2 linked regions of the Azospirillum brasilense genome follow. The protein of the gene in region 2 interacts with the protein of the main gene of each other region in a pairwise test. Links are inferred from orthologs where the notes say so. Each region holds a gene or a part of one and is shown on either strand. Other genes may lie near its edges.

What was found.
Region 1: the proteins of H1Q64_RS23475 (region 2) and topA interact in binary tests that used the Escherichia coli proteins (3 or more experiments, as listed by UniProt). The link is inferred for Azospirillum brasilense from one-to-one orthologs.

Annotation. Positions count from the first base shown.
Region 1 is NZ_CP059450.1:333,445-338,632, forward strand. What follows is about bases 952-4,348. They hold topA (type I DNA topoisomerase), read right to left. Parts: upstream 4,002-4,348; coding sequence 1,152-4,001; downstream 952-1,151. Other genes in these bases: H1Q64_RS14895 (hypothetical protein), read left to right, coding at 952-1,029; dprA (DNA-processing protein DprA), read right to left, coding at 4,055-4,348. In the rest of the region: H1Q64_RS14890 (hypothetical protein), read left to right, coding at 134-592; more of H1Q64_RS14895, read left to right, coding at 697-951; more of dprA, read right to left, coding at 4,349-5,176. UniProt on the Escherichia coli protein: Releases the supercoiling and torsional tension of DNA, which is introduced during the DNA replication and transcription, by transiently cleaving and rejoining one strand of the DNA duplex.
Region 2 is NZ_CP059451.1:166,463-170,992, forward strand. Bases 596-3,334 are described here. They hold H1Q64_RS23475 (IMPACT family protein), read right to left. Parts: upstream 2,391-3,334; coding sequence 1,800-2,390; downstream 596-1,799. Other genes in these bases: H1Q64_RS23465 (helix-turn-helix domain-containing protein), read left to right, coding at 596-1,218; H1Q64_RS23470 (nuclear transport factor 2 family protein), read left to right, coding at 1,320-1,736; H1Q64_RS23480 (DUF1810 domain-containing protein), read right to left, coding at 2,698-3,183. Outside these bases: more of H1Q64_RS23465, read left to right, coding at 373-595; H1Q64_RS23485 (heavy metal translocating P-type ATPase), read right to left, coding at 4,039-4,530.

The DNA.
Region 1 (5,188 bases), on a different replicon or contig from region 2:
GAAGGTTGAGCCGCGCCTCTCCTCCGGTGAGTGCTGTCCGGTCCCGGCCGAAGCCGGAAAGGGGCTGTTCCGTCGCGGTCCGGTCTGGTGTACCCTTTTTTCAGCCCATGGGGAAACCAGACGGGAGGCGGATATGCCGGTGTGGCGCCGTTACCTCGTGAAGGAGTCGACCGGGCGGCTGGTCGAGCTGCCGAGCCGCCAGTACGACCGCGCCGACGACGGCACGGCCCCGATCCCCGACTACGCCGGTCGTTGCGTTGAACTGGTGTCGGCGGTGCTGGTCGGCAAGCAGGGCGCCACGCCCACGGTGACCGAGGTCGCTTTCACCAAGCTGTATTTCGACCAGTCGGGATTCGTGGACGCCGCCAAGCGGGAGCGGATGATCCGCCTGATGCTGGAAAGCTGCGCCGACCGGCGCGGCCGCAAGCCCGCCCGGCGGACGGGGTGTACCGACTGCAACGCCCTGGCGGAGCGCGCCGACGCCGCGCGCAGCGAGCTGATGCGCGACTTCGAATGGGCCCCGGCGCCGGCGGAGGTCACCGCCGCGCTGTTCGTCCTGGGACCGCCCCACAGCGCAGCGCCGTTGCACTGACACCCACTTTTGCCCGCCTCCTCCTCGAAAAGTCACATCCACCAGCCTCTTCCCCCGTGTGCGGCCGCCCCCATATGGCTTCTGGCACAGGAGGAGGAGCCCCGATGCATCGCCGCGCCACCATCCGCCGTTCGCTGCTTGCCCGGCCCAAGTTTGACAAGCCCACGCTTGCCCGTGTCCGGCAACTGGCACTGATCGGCACGGGGTGGAGCCTGATCGGTCTGGGCGCGTTGATGTCGCCGTTGCCGGGACCATTCGGCTTTCCGGTGGCCCTTGCCGGTGGGGTGATCCTGCTGCGCAACTCGGCGGACGCCCGCCGCCTGTTCGTTCGGCTGAAACGTCGTCATCCCCGGCTGCTCGGCCCCGTCGAGCGTATCCGCGTGAAGCTGCGCCATCGTCGCAACGCGGCCAAGGCCAAGGCAGCCGCCACCGCCTGACGGGACTGCACGGTCGTTGGTCGAGCCGTCGTTCTTCCCGTGATCAGTTTTGAACGGACCTGCGCGCGTCTGTCGGTGGGCAACCGCGAAGCGCCCACCGGGATCCGGTCCGTAGCCCGCGGTCAGGCCCGTTTGCGGGCAGCGGGCTTTTCGTCGCTGTCCCCATCGGATTTCGCGGCGTCAGCCTGCGCGGTGTCGGCCTTTTTGGCAGCCGCCTTCTTCGGAGCGGCCTTCTTCACCGCGTCCTTCTTGGCCGGCTCCTTCTTCGTCGCCGTCGCCTTGGCCTTGGTCGCCTTCTCGGCCTTGGCGGGCGCTTCGGCGCCGTCCGCGGCGGGTTCGGTCTCCTTCGGGGCCTTGCCCTTCTTGGCGGCGTCCTTGGCGGCCTTGGCCTCCAGAAGCTCCAGCGCCTGCTCCAGCGTCACGCTGTCCGCTTCCGTGCCCTTGGGGATGGAGGCGTAGACGGAGCCATGCTTGACATAAGGACCGAAGCGGCCGGACCCGGTGGTGACCGGCTTGCCGGTCTTCGGATGGTCGCCCAGCGTCTTGGCGGGCGCGGACGCCTTCTTGGCGGCGCCGGCCAGCAGGTCGACCGCGCGGTTGATGCCAATGGTCAGCACGTCGTCGTCGGGCGTCAGCGACTTGTAGACGCTGCCGTGCTTCAGGTAGGGGCCGAAGCGCCCGATGCCGGCGCTGATGTCCTCGCCCGTTTCGGGATGGTTGCCGATGCTGCGCGGCAGAGCGAGCAGCTTCAGCGCCGTGTCGAGGTCCACGTCGGCGGCGGCCATGCCCTTGGGCAGGGAGACGCGCTTGGGCTTCGGTTCCTCGGTTTTGACCTTCTTCTTGCCCTTGGTCTTTTTGCCATCGGCGGGCGCCTCCTCAACCACCGCCTCGGCCGGGGCGGCGGCCACCGGGGGCGGGCCGAGCTGAATGTAGGCGCCGTAGGGGCCGCGCCGCACGGTGACCGGCAGGCTGGTTTCCGGGTCGTTGCCCAGCTCGCGCGGGCCTTCCTGCGCCTCGCCGTTCTCGTCGTTGGCGACGGCGAGCGGGCGGGTGTAGCGGCATTCCGGGTAGCGCGAGCAGCCGATGAAGGCGCCCATCTTGCCGAGCTTCAGGCCGAGCCGGCCCTGGCTGCACACCGGGCAGACGCGCGGGTCGTGGCCCGGCGTGTCGCTGTCGGCGTTGGTCGGGAAGAAATGGGGACCCAGCTCCTCATCCAGCGTGGTCAGGACCTGGGTGATGGTCAGGTCCTTGGTCCCGTCCACCGCGACGTGGAAGGCGCGCCAGAAGTCGCGCAGCACGGTCTTCCAGTCGATCCGACCGTCGGAGATCTCGTCGAGCTTGTTCTCCAGGTCGGCGGTGAAGTTGTACTCCACGTACCGGTTGAAGAAATTCTTCAGGAAGGCGGTGACCAGACGGCCGCGGTCTTCCGGAATGAAGCGCCGCTTGTCCAGCCGCACGTAATTGCGGTCCTGGAGCACCTGGAGGATGGAGGCGTAGGTGGACGGGCGGCCGATGCCCAGCTCTTCCAGCTTCTTGACCAGGCTCGCCTCGGTGTAGCGGGGCGGCGGCTGGGTGAAATGCTGTTCCGGGCTGATGTCGCCGCGGGCAAGGGCGTCGCCCTGCTCCATGGCGGGCAGGCGGCGCTCCTGGTCGTCGTCGGCGGCGCCGTCGTCGCGGTCCTCCTGGTAGACCTTGAGGAAGCCGTCGAACACGACGACCGAGCCGGTGGCGCGCAGTACGACGTCCTTGGACGGCGAGGTGATGTCCACCGCCACCTGATCCAGCACCGCGCTTTCCATCTGGCTGGCCAGCGTGCGCTTCCAGATCAGCTCGTACAGCCGCAGCTCGTCGCCTTCCAGGTAGGAGGCGACCTCCTCCGGGCGGCGGAACAGGTCGGTCGGGCGGATGGCCTCGTGCGCTTCCTGGGCGTTCTTGGCGGCGGTCTTGTAGACGCGCGGCTGCGCCGGTACGTAGCGCTCGCCCCAATGGGAACCGATCAGGTTGCGGGCGCCCTCGATGGCCTCCTGCGACAGGCTGACGCCGTCGGTTCGCATGTAGGTGATCAGGCCGACCGTCTCGCCGCCGATGTCCACGCCCTCGTACAGCCGCTGCGCGGTGCGCATGGTGCGGGTGGCGCCGAAGCCCAGCTTGCGCGAGGCCTCCTGCTGGAGGGTCGAGGTGGTGAAGGGCGGGGAGGGGTTGCGGCGGCTCTGCTTGCGCTCCACCGTCGCGACCGAGAAGGCCTGCGGGCTGATGCGCGCCACCGCGGCCTCGGCGGCCTCGCGGGCGGGCAAGGCGAACTTGTCGAGCCGCTTGCCGTCGAGCTGGGTGAGCTGGGCCGTGAAGGAGGCACCGCCCGGCGTGGCGAAGCCCACCTCGATGGTCCAGTATTCCTGCGGCTTGAAGACCTCGATCTCCGACTCGCGCTCGCAGATCAGGCGCAGCGCCACCGACTGCACGCGGCCCGCCGAGCGCGAGCCCGGCAGCTTGCGCCACAGCACCGGCGACAGGGTGAAGCCCACCAGATAGTCGAGGGCGCGGCGGGCCAGATAGGCGTCCACCAGCTCCCGCGAGACGTCGCGCGGGGCCTCCAGCGCGGCCTGTACGGCGGTCTTGGTGATTTCGTTGAAGGTGATGCGCTGGACCTTGGAGTCGTCGATCAGCCGCTTTTCGCGCAGCAGCTCCGACAAATGCCAGGCGATGGCTTCCCCTTCGCGATCCGGGTCGGTTGCGAGATAGACGCGTTCGGCCCCTTTGACCGCCTTGGCGATCTCGTCGATGTGGCGCTTGGAGCGGTCGCCCAGCTCCCAGTCCATGGCGAAGTCCTCGTCCGGACGCACCGATCCGTCGCGCGCCGGAAGGTCGCGCACATGGCCGAAGCTGGCGACCACGGTGTAATCCGAGCCAAGGTATTTGTTGATGGTCTTCGCCTTGGCCGGCGATTCGACGATGACGACGTTGCTGCCCGGCAAGAGTCCGCGCCCCTGAAAGTGCCTATCCCATACACCGGCGGTGCGGATCGGGATCAGATCAGGTTCACCTGATTCCCAGGCTGGCGCTGGACACGGCCCGCAAGCTCAAGTTCCAGCACCACGGTCAACACCACCGGAGCGGACAATTGGCACCCGCGGACGAGTTCGTCAATGGCAACCGGTGTGTGGCCGAGGTTTTCCAGGATGATGGCGCGCGCCGATTCAAGCTCCGCCTCGGACGGAACGGCGGGGCGGGCCTGGGCGAACAGGTCGCCTTGGCGCTCCCGCAGGGTCGTCGGCGACAGGTTGTCCAGCGCCCGCAGCACGTCGTCCACCCCCTCCACCAAGGCCGCCCCCTGACGCAGAAGATTGTTGGTGCCCTGACAGCGTGGGTCGAGCGGGGAGCCGGGAACCGCCATCACCTCCCGTCCCTGTTCCAGCGCCATGCGCGCGGTGATGAGGGAGCCGGAACGCAGCGCCGCCTCCACCACCAGAACCCCCAGTGACAGGCCAGAAATCAGCCGGTTACGGCGCGGGAAATGGCGGGCCTGCGGCGTGGTGCCGACCGGGCTTTCCGCCACGATCACACCCTGCTGCACTATGTCGCGGTAGAGTTTCTCGTTCTCCGGCGGGTAGACGACGTCGGCACCGCCCGCCACCACCGCCGCGGTTCCGCTGGCGAGCGCCCCGGCGTGGGCCGCCGTGTCGATCCCGCGCGCCAATCCGGAAACGACCAGCAGCCCGGCCTCCCCCAGTTCCCGCGCCAGCCGTTCGGCGAATTTCTTGCCGTTCATCGAGGCGTTGCGCGCCCCGACCAGAGCCACCGCGCGCCGTTGCAGCAGATGCGGATGGCCGAGGACCGACACCGCCGGGGGCGCGTCGTCCAGCGCCGCCATGGGTTCCGGATAGTCGGGCTCGCAGGAGCAGATCAGGCGGGCGCCGATGCGGTCGTTGGCGGCCAATTCGCGTTCGATGTCCGCCTTCGGCGCGATGCGCAGCGGCTTGGTCCGCCCGCCGCGCTTGGCGAGGTCGGGCAGCGCCTCCAGCGCGGCGCCGGCGCTGCCGAACCGGTCCAGCAGGCGGTGGAAGGTGATCGGCCCGACATTCTCGGTTCGAATGAGTCGGAGCCAGTCGAACCGCTCGGCGGCGGACAGGGTGCGGCGCGGTTGAATCATGCGCCATGTCAT
Region 2 (4,530 bases):
GACAGTTCGCCCGGCATGATGGCGTGGGTGAAATCGATGGCCTTGCAAGCCTCGATGAAGGCGCTTCTGGACTGCCACCGGGCGACGACGTCCACCGACTTCCGGCGGGAGCTTCGGGACATCACCGTGCCGACCCTGCTGATCCACGGCGATTTGGATGTCTCCAGCCCGCTTGGCATCACCGGAAGGAAAACCGCCGAGCTGATGCCGAACGCGACGCTGACCGTCTACGAGGGGGCGCCGCACGGTCTGTTCCTGACGCATATGGACCGCTTCAACCGCGACCTGCTGACCTTTCTGGATGCATGATCGGCAGCGCTGGTATCATGTGGAGCGCAAAACAACGACAACACCGGACCGGAGGCCGGAACAATGCCGCAAACAGCCACCCGGCACCGACCGACCCCGAGGACCGTGCCGCACCAGCCGGTCGGCGAGTTGCTGCGCGCGTGGCGCAAGCGGCGTGGCTTGAGCCAACTCGACCTCGCCTGCGAAGCCGACATCTCGACCCGGCACGTCAGCTTCTTGGAAACCGGGCGCTCGCAGCCCAGCCGGACCATGCTGCTCCATTTGGCGGAGCGGATGGACATTCCGCTGCGCGACCGCAACGCGCTGCTCGCCGCCGCGGGCTTCGCGCCGGTCTTTTCCGAACACCGGCTGGGCGATCCGGAGATGCAGGCCGCCCGTCAGGCGGTCGATCTCGTGCTGACCGGGCACGAGCCTCACCCGGCGTTGGCCGTGGATCGGCACTGGACGCTGGTTGCGGCCAACCGGGCGGTCGCTCCGCTGCTCACCGGCGCCGCGCCGGATCTTCTCCAGCCTCCGGTAAACGTGCTGCGCCTCAGCCTTCACCCCTCCGGGCTGGCACCGCGGATCGAGAACTTCGCCCAGTGGCGGGCGCACATTCTGCACCGGCTGATCCGGCAGATCGACGTCAGCGCCGATCCTGTGCTGGCCGCGCTGTTCGGCGAGTTGAAGGGCTACCCGGTGCCCGACGGGCAGGCTCCGCACAGCCGGAGCGAGCCGCTGTCGTCGCATGATGGCGTGGTTGTTCCTCTGCGGCTCAGGACGGAAAGCGGGACGCTCAGCTTCTTCAGCACCACGACGGTGTTTGGAACGGCGGTGGACGTCACCTTGTCCGAACTGGCCATTGAGGCTTTCTTCCCGGCCGACCTCGCCACAGCGGAGATCATGCGGCAGGCCCTCGCCCGGTTGTGAGGAGCAGCTCCGCCCGACAGAGGCACCGCCTTTGCGCCGGCATGGCGCACGGGACCCGGCCCTATCATGGCGGACCATCCCATGATGGGCGGAGATGCGACATGGCGCAGACCGACATCGAGTTGCTTCGCAACCTGTACGACCGCTATGCCGTGGGCGATGTGGCGCCGCTGTTCGAGCATCTCGCGCCCGACGTCGAGTGGATATCCTGCGGCCGGTCCCCGGCCCTTGCGGCCTTTTCCGGCAACTTCCACGGCCTGGATGGTGTCCAGCGCTATTTCCAGGGGTTGGCCCAGGCATGGACGATCACCAAGCACGAGATGCGGGACATCGCAAGGGACGGAGACCAAGTCGTCACGCACAACCTCGTTGAGGCCGTCAGCAAGGTCACCGGGAAGCCGGTGGCGGTGACGACCGAACACCGGTGGGTGCTGCAGGACAGCCGAATCCGCCGCTTCGAGGAGCGTTGCGACGATGAGGCGGCCCTGGAGGCGGCTTGCCGCCCGTCCGAGCCCTAACGGCCCGGTTGCCCAACGGAGCGCGGTGATAGGACCGGCATTCGCCGGACGGATTCTCATTCGCTATCCGGGCGACTTTTGGACCTTGGCTTGACCGCGAGAAGCATCCGTGATCATGCAAACGACATCGTCCAGCTGCCCGCAAGGAACCTTGATTTGGAGTTGCACGCCTTGGGGCGTGAAGCCGTTGGTCTCGGCAGAGGCTGCTGGGAAGGCGCCAAGCCCCGACCTGATCCTGGCCTCGTCGGCGAAGGCGCACGTGACGGCCAAGGCTGCAAAGCGGATGATCGGCTGACGTTCAGCGGCATGGAGACACGCCGCTGCGGTGCCGCCGTAGGCACGCACCAACCCGCCCGCACCGAGAAGAACGCCACCGAACCAGCGGCTGACCACCAGCGCCACCCGATCCAGCTTCTGGCCGTCTATGGCCTGAAGAATCGGGCGTCCCGCCGTTCCTCCCGGTTCACCATCATCGCTGGACCGGTAGAGGTCGCCGATCCGGAAGGCCCAGCAGTTGTGGCCCGCATCCCGTTGGCTGCAAGCAGCGATAAAGCCACGTGCCTCCTCTTCGGTCGTGACCGGACCCGCCGAGGCCAAAAAGCGGCTCTTCTTGATCTCCTGCTCGAATTGCTCTTTCCGTTTAAGTGTGAACATTACCTTTTGCCACGATCATTCCTGCATGGGCCAGAAGCCGCCCCGGCCCGGGGCCGATGGAATTTATTCATTCCATGGGGGGATTGCGACGTCGGCGCAACGATATCTGCAACGAAACCGGCAATGACGGAGCTGTGCCCCTCCATCCATGACCGCCATCAGCAAGTCTGCCGATGAGCGTGGGCTCAACCGTAGCGCCGCTCCAGCCAATCGACCGCAAATGCGGTGGTGGCGACCGCCTCGGCCATCATGCTGGGCGCCTCCCCCATGGTCCCCTTTCATACTATCGAGCGTAAATCCTGACACATCAGGACTTACGCTCGCCCTCAAACGGCGGGCGCGGCCGCCCGCCCGCCCCGGGACTCCCCAATGCTGTTAGCGTCGCCTTGTCCATTCGGCCATCGAAGCAGAGCGCAAGCGCCTCACGGTAAAGGGGAACGGACTCCTTCGCAGCCAAGGCGAACAGGGTCATGCAGGAGTGGAACTTCATGTCGTCTGGAGAGCCGAAGATCTCATGAAGTGATCGCCCCCGGATCGCCAGAACGGCCCGCGTCGCGGCTTCCAATCGTGGGCCGAGCGTCGGATGCTCCAGATAGGCGCGCGCCTCGTCGAGGGAGGCGATGCCGTAGAACTCAGCGGTTGCCGAGCGGCCGAGGCCGCGCAGTTGCGGAAAAATGAACCACATCCAATGGCTCCGCTTGCGCCCGTCCTGCAATTCGTCGAGCACTGTCGTGAACACCGGCTCCTGTGCGGTCACGAACCGTTGGAGATTGAAGGGATCGTCCAGTTGCATTCTAGCCCTCCCGACTGAGGAGTCCGCAGGATCGTCGCTCCGGTGATCTGATACCTGGTGGACGACTTGCCCCAGTCAACATTCCGCCTTTTCGCGACAGCGTTGCCGGTCAGTAGAACTCTTCCAGCCACTCGGCATGGACCCACGCAAGATCACGGTCACCTACGTCCGCCACGTCTTCACGCAATGGTTCATGAGCCACATGCATAACGCGAAGCCGCTGTACGCGACCACGATCATCCGTAATGTTAATTCGATCCCCCGGAGCCGGGAGTTGGATGAAACGGAATCTCCCCCACAGTTTACTGTCCCCATCACGGTAAACTGTCAAAGGCACTGAAATCATATCCCCGCCCTTTCACAACATCCGTCCGATTGCGGCACAGCAGGATCACGCATGGAACCGGGCGCCTGTTGCATAAAGCGGCCGTCTGGTTGTCGGTTTGGCGCATCCGGTTGCATAAACCCGGCATTCGGTTGCGTGGCCGGCGCCAGCCGTTGCATGGAAGGCTCGTTTTCACGACGCGCCAGAACCGAGCGGTTCCAGCACAGGGCGCCTAAGCTACCGCTTTCGCCACTGAGCAGGGGGACGATAATGCGTAGCTGAGCTTAAGTTCATGCCGCGTTCTCATACCCCGGACAATTTGTACACTTTCGTGTAGTGGCCCCAAACTGACATGTCAGCGACGTGCAACCCCTTATTCCACACCATCAATCCGAACTTCACCCTAGGTAAATGGAAAATAGCAATTTCCACGATCCTCATCCAACGATGAGGCCGACAGTCTGGACCGTGCCGACGGAATCGCGTACCGGCTGCCCACTGCGTTTTATGTCAGTGTCAGTGCGCTAGGCTCAAGGTACGGCCACCGGCGCGCGGCGCAGCGCGTTCAGAAGAATCCCGATCGTGGTTCCGTTGTGGAGCACGGCTGTGCCCACCGGAGACAGCAGACCCAACGCGGCGGCGCCGAGGATCGCGCTGTTCAGACCGACAGTCAGGCGGTAGTTGCGGGCGATCAGCGCCATGGCGGCGTTCGCCGTCTCCTTGGCATCGGCCACCCGTTCGATCCGATCCTCCAGAAGCGCCACGTCGGCGGTCAGCCGGGCGATATCGGCTCCCTTCTGCATGGCGATCCCGACATGGGCGCCGGCCAGCGCCGGAGCGTCGTTGATGCCGTCGCCGACGAAGGCGATGCGCGCGCCGTCGCGGCTAAGGTCCTCGATGATGCGGGCCTTGTCGGTGGGCAGCAGGTCGGCGTGAAAGCCGTCGAGATGCAGTTCCGCGGCCAGTTCGGCAGCGCGGTCGCGGTGGTCGCCGGTCAGCATCAGCACCTGCTTCACCCCGGC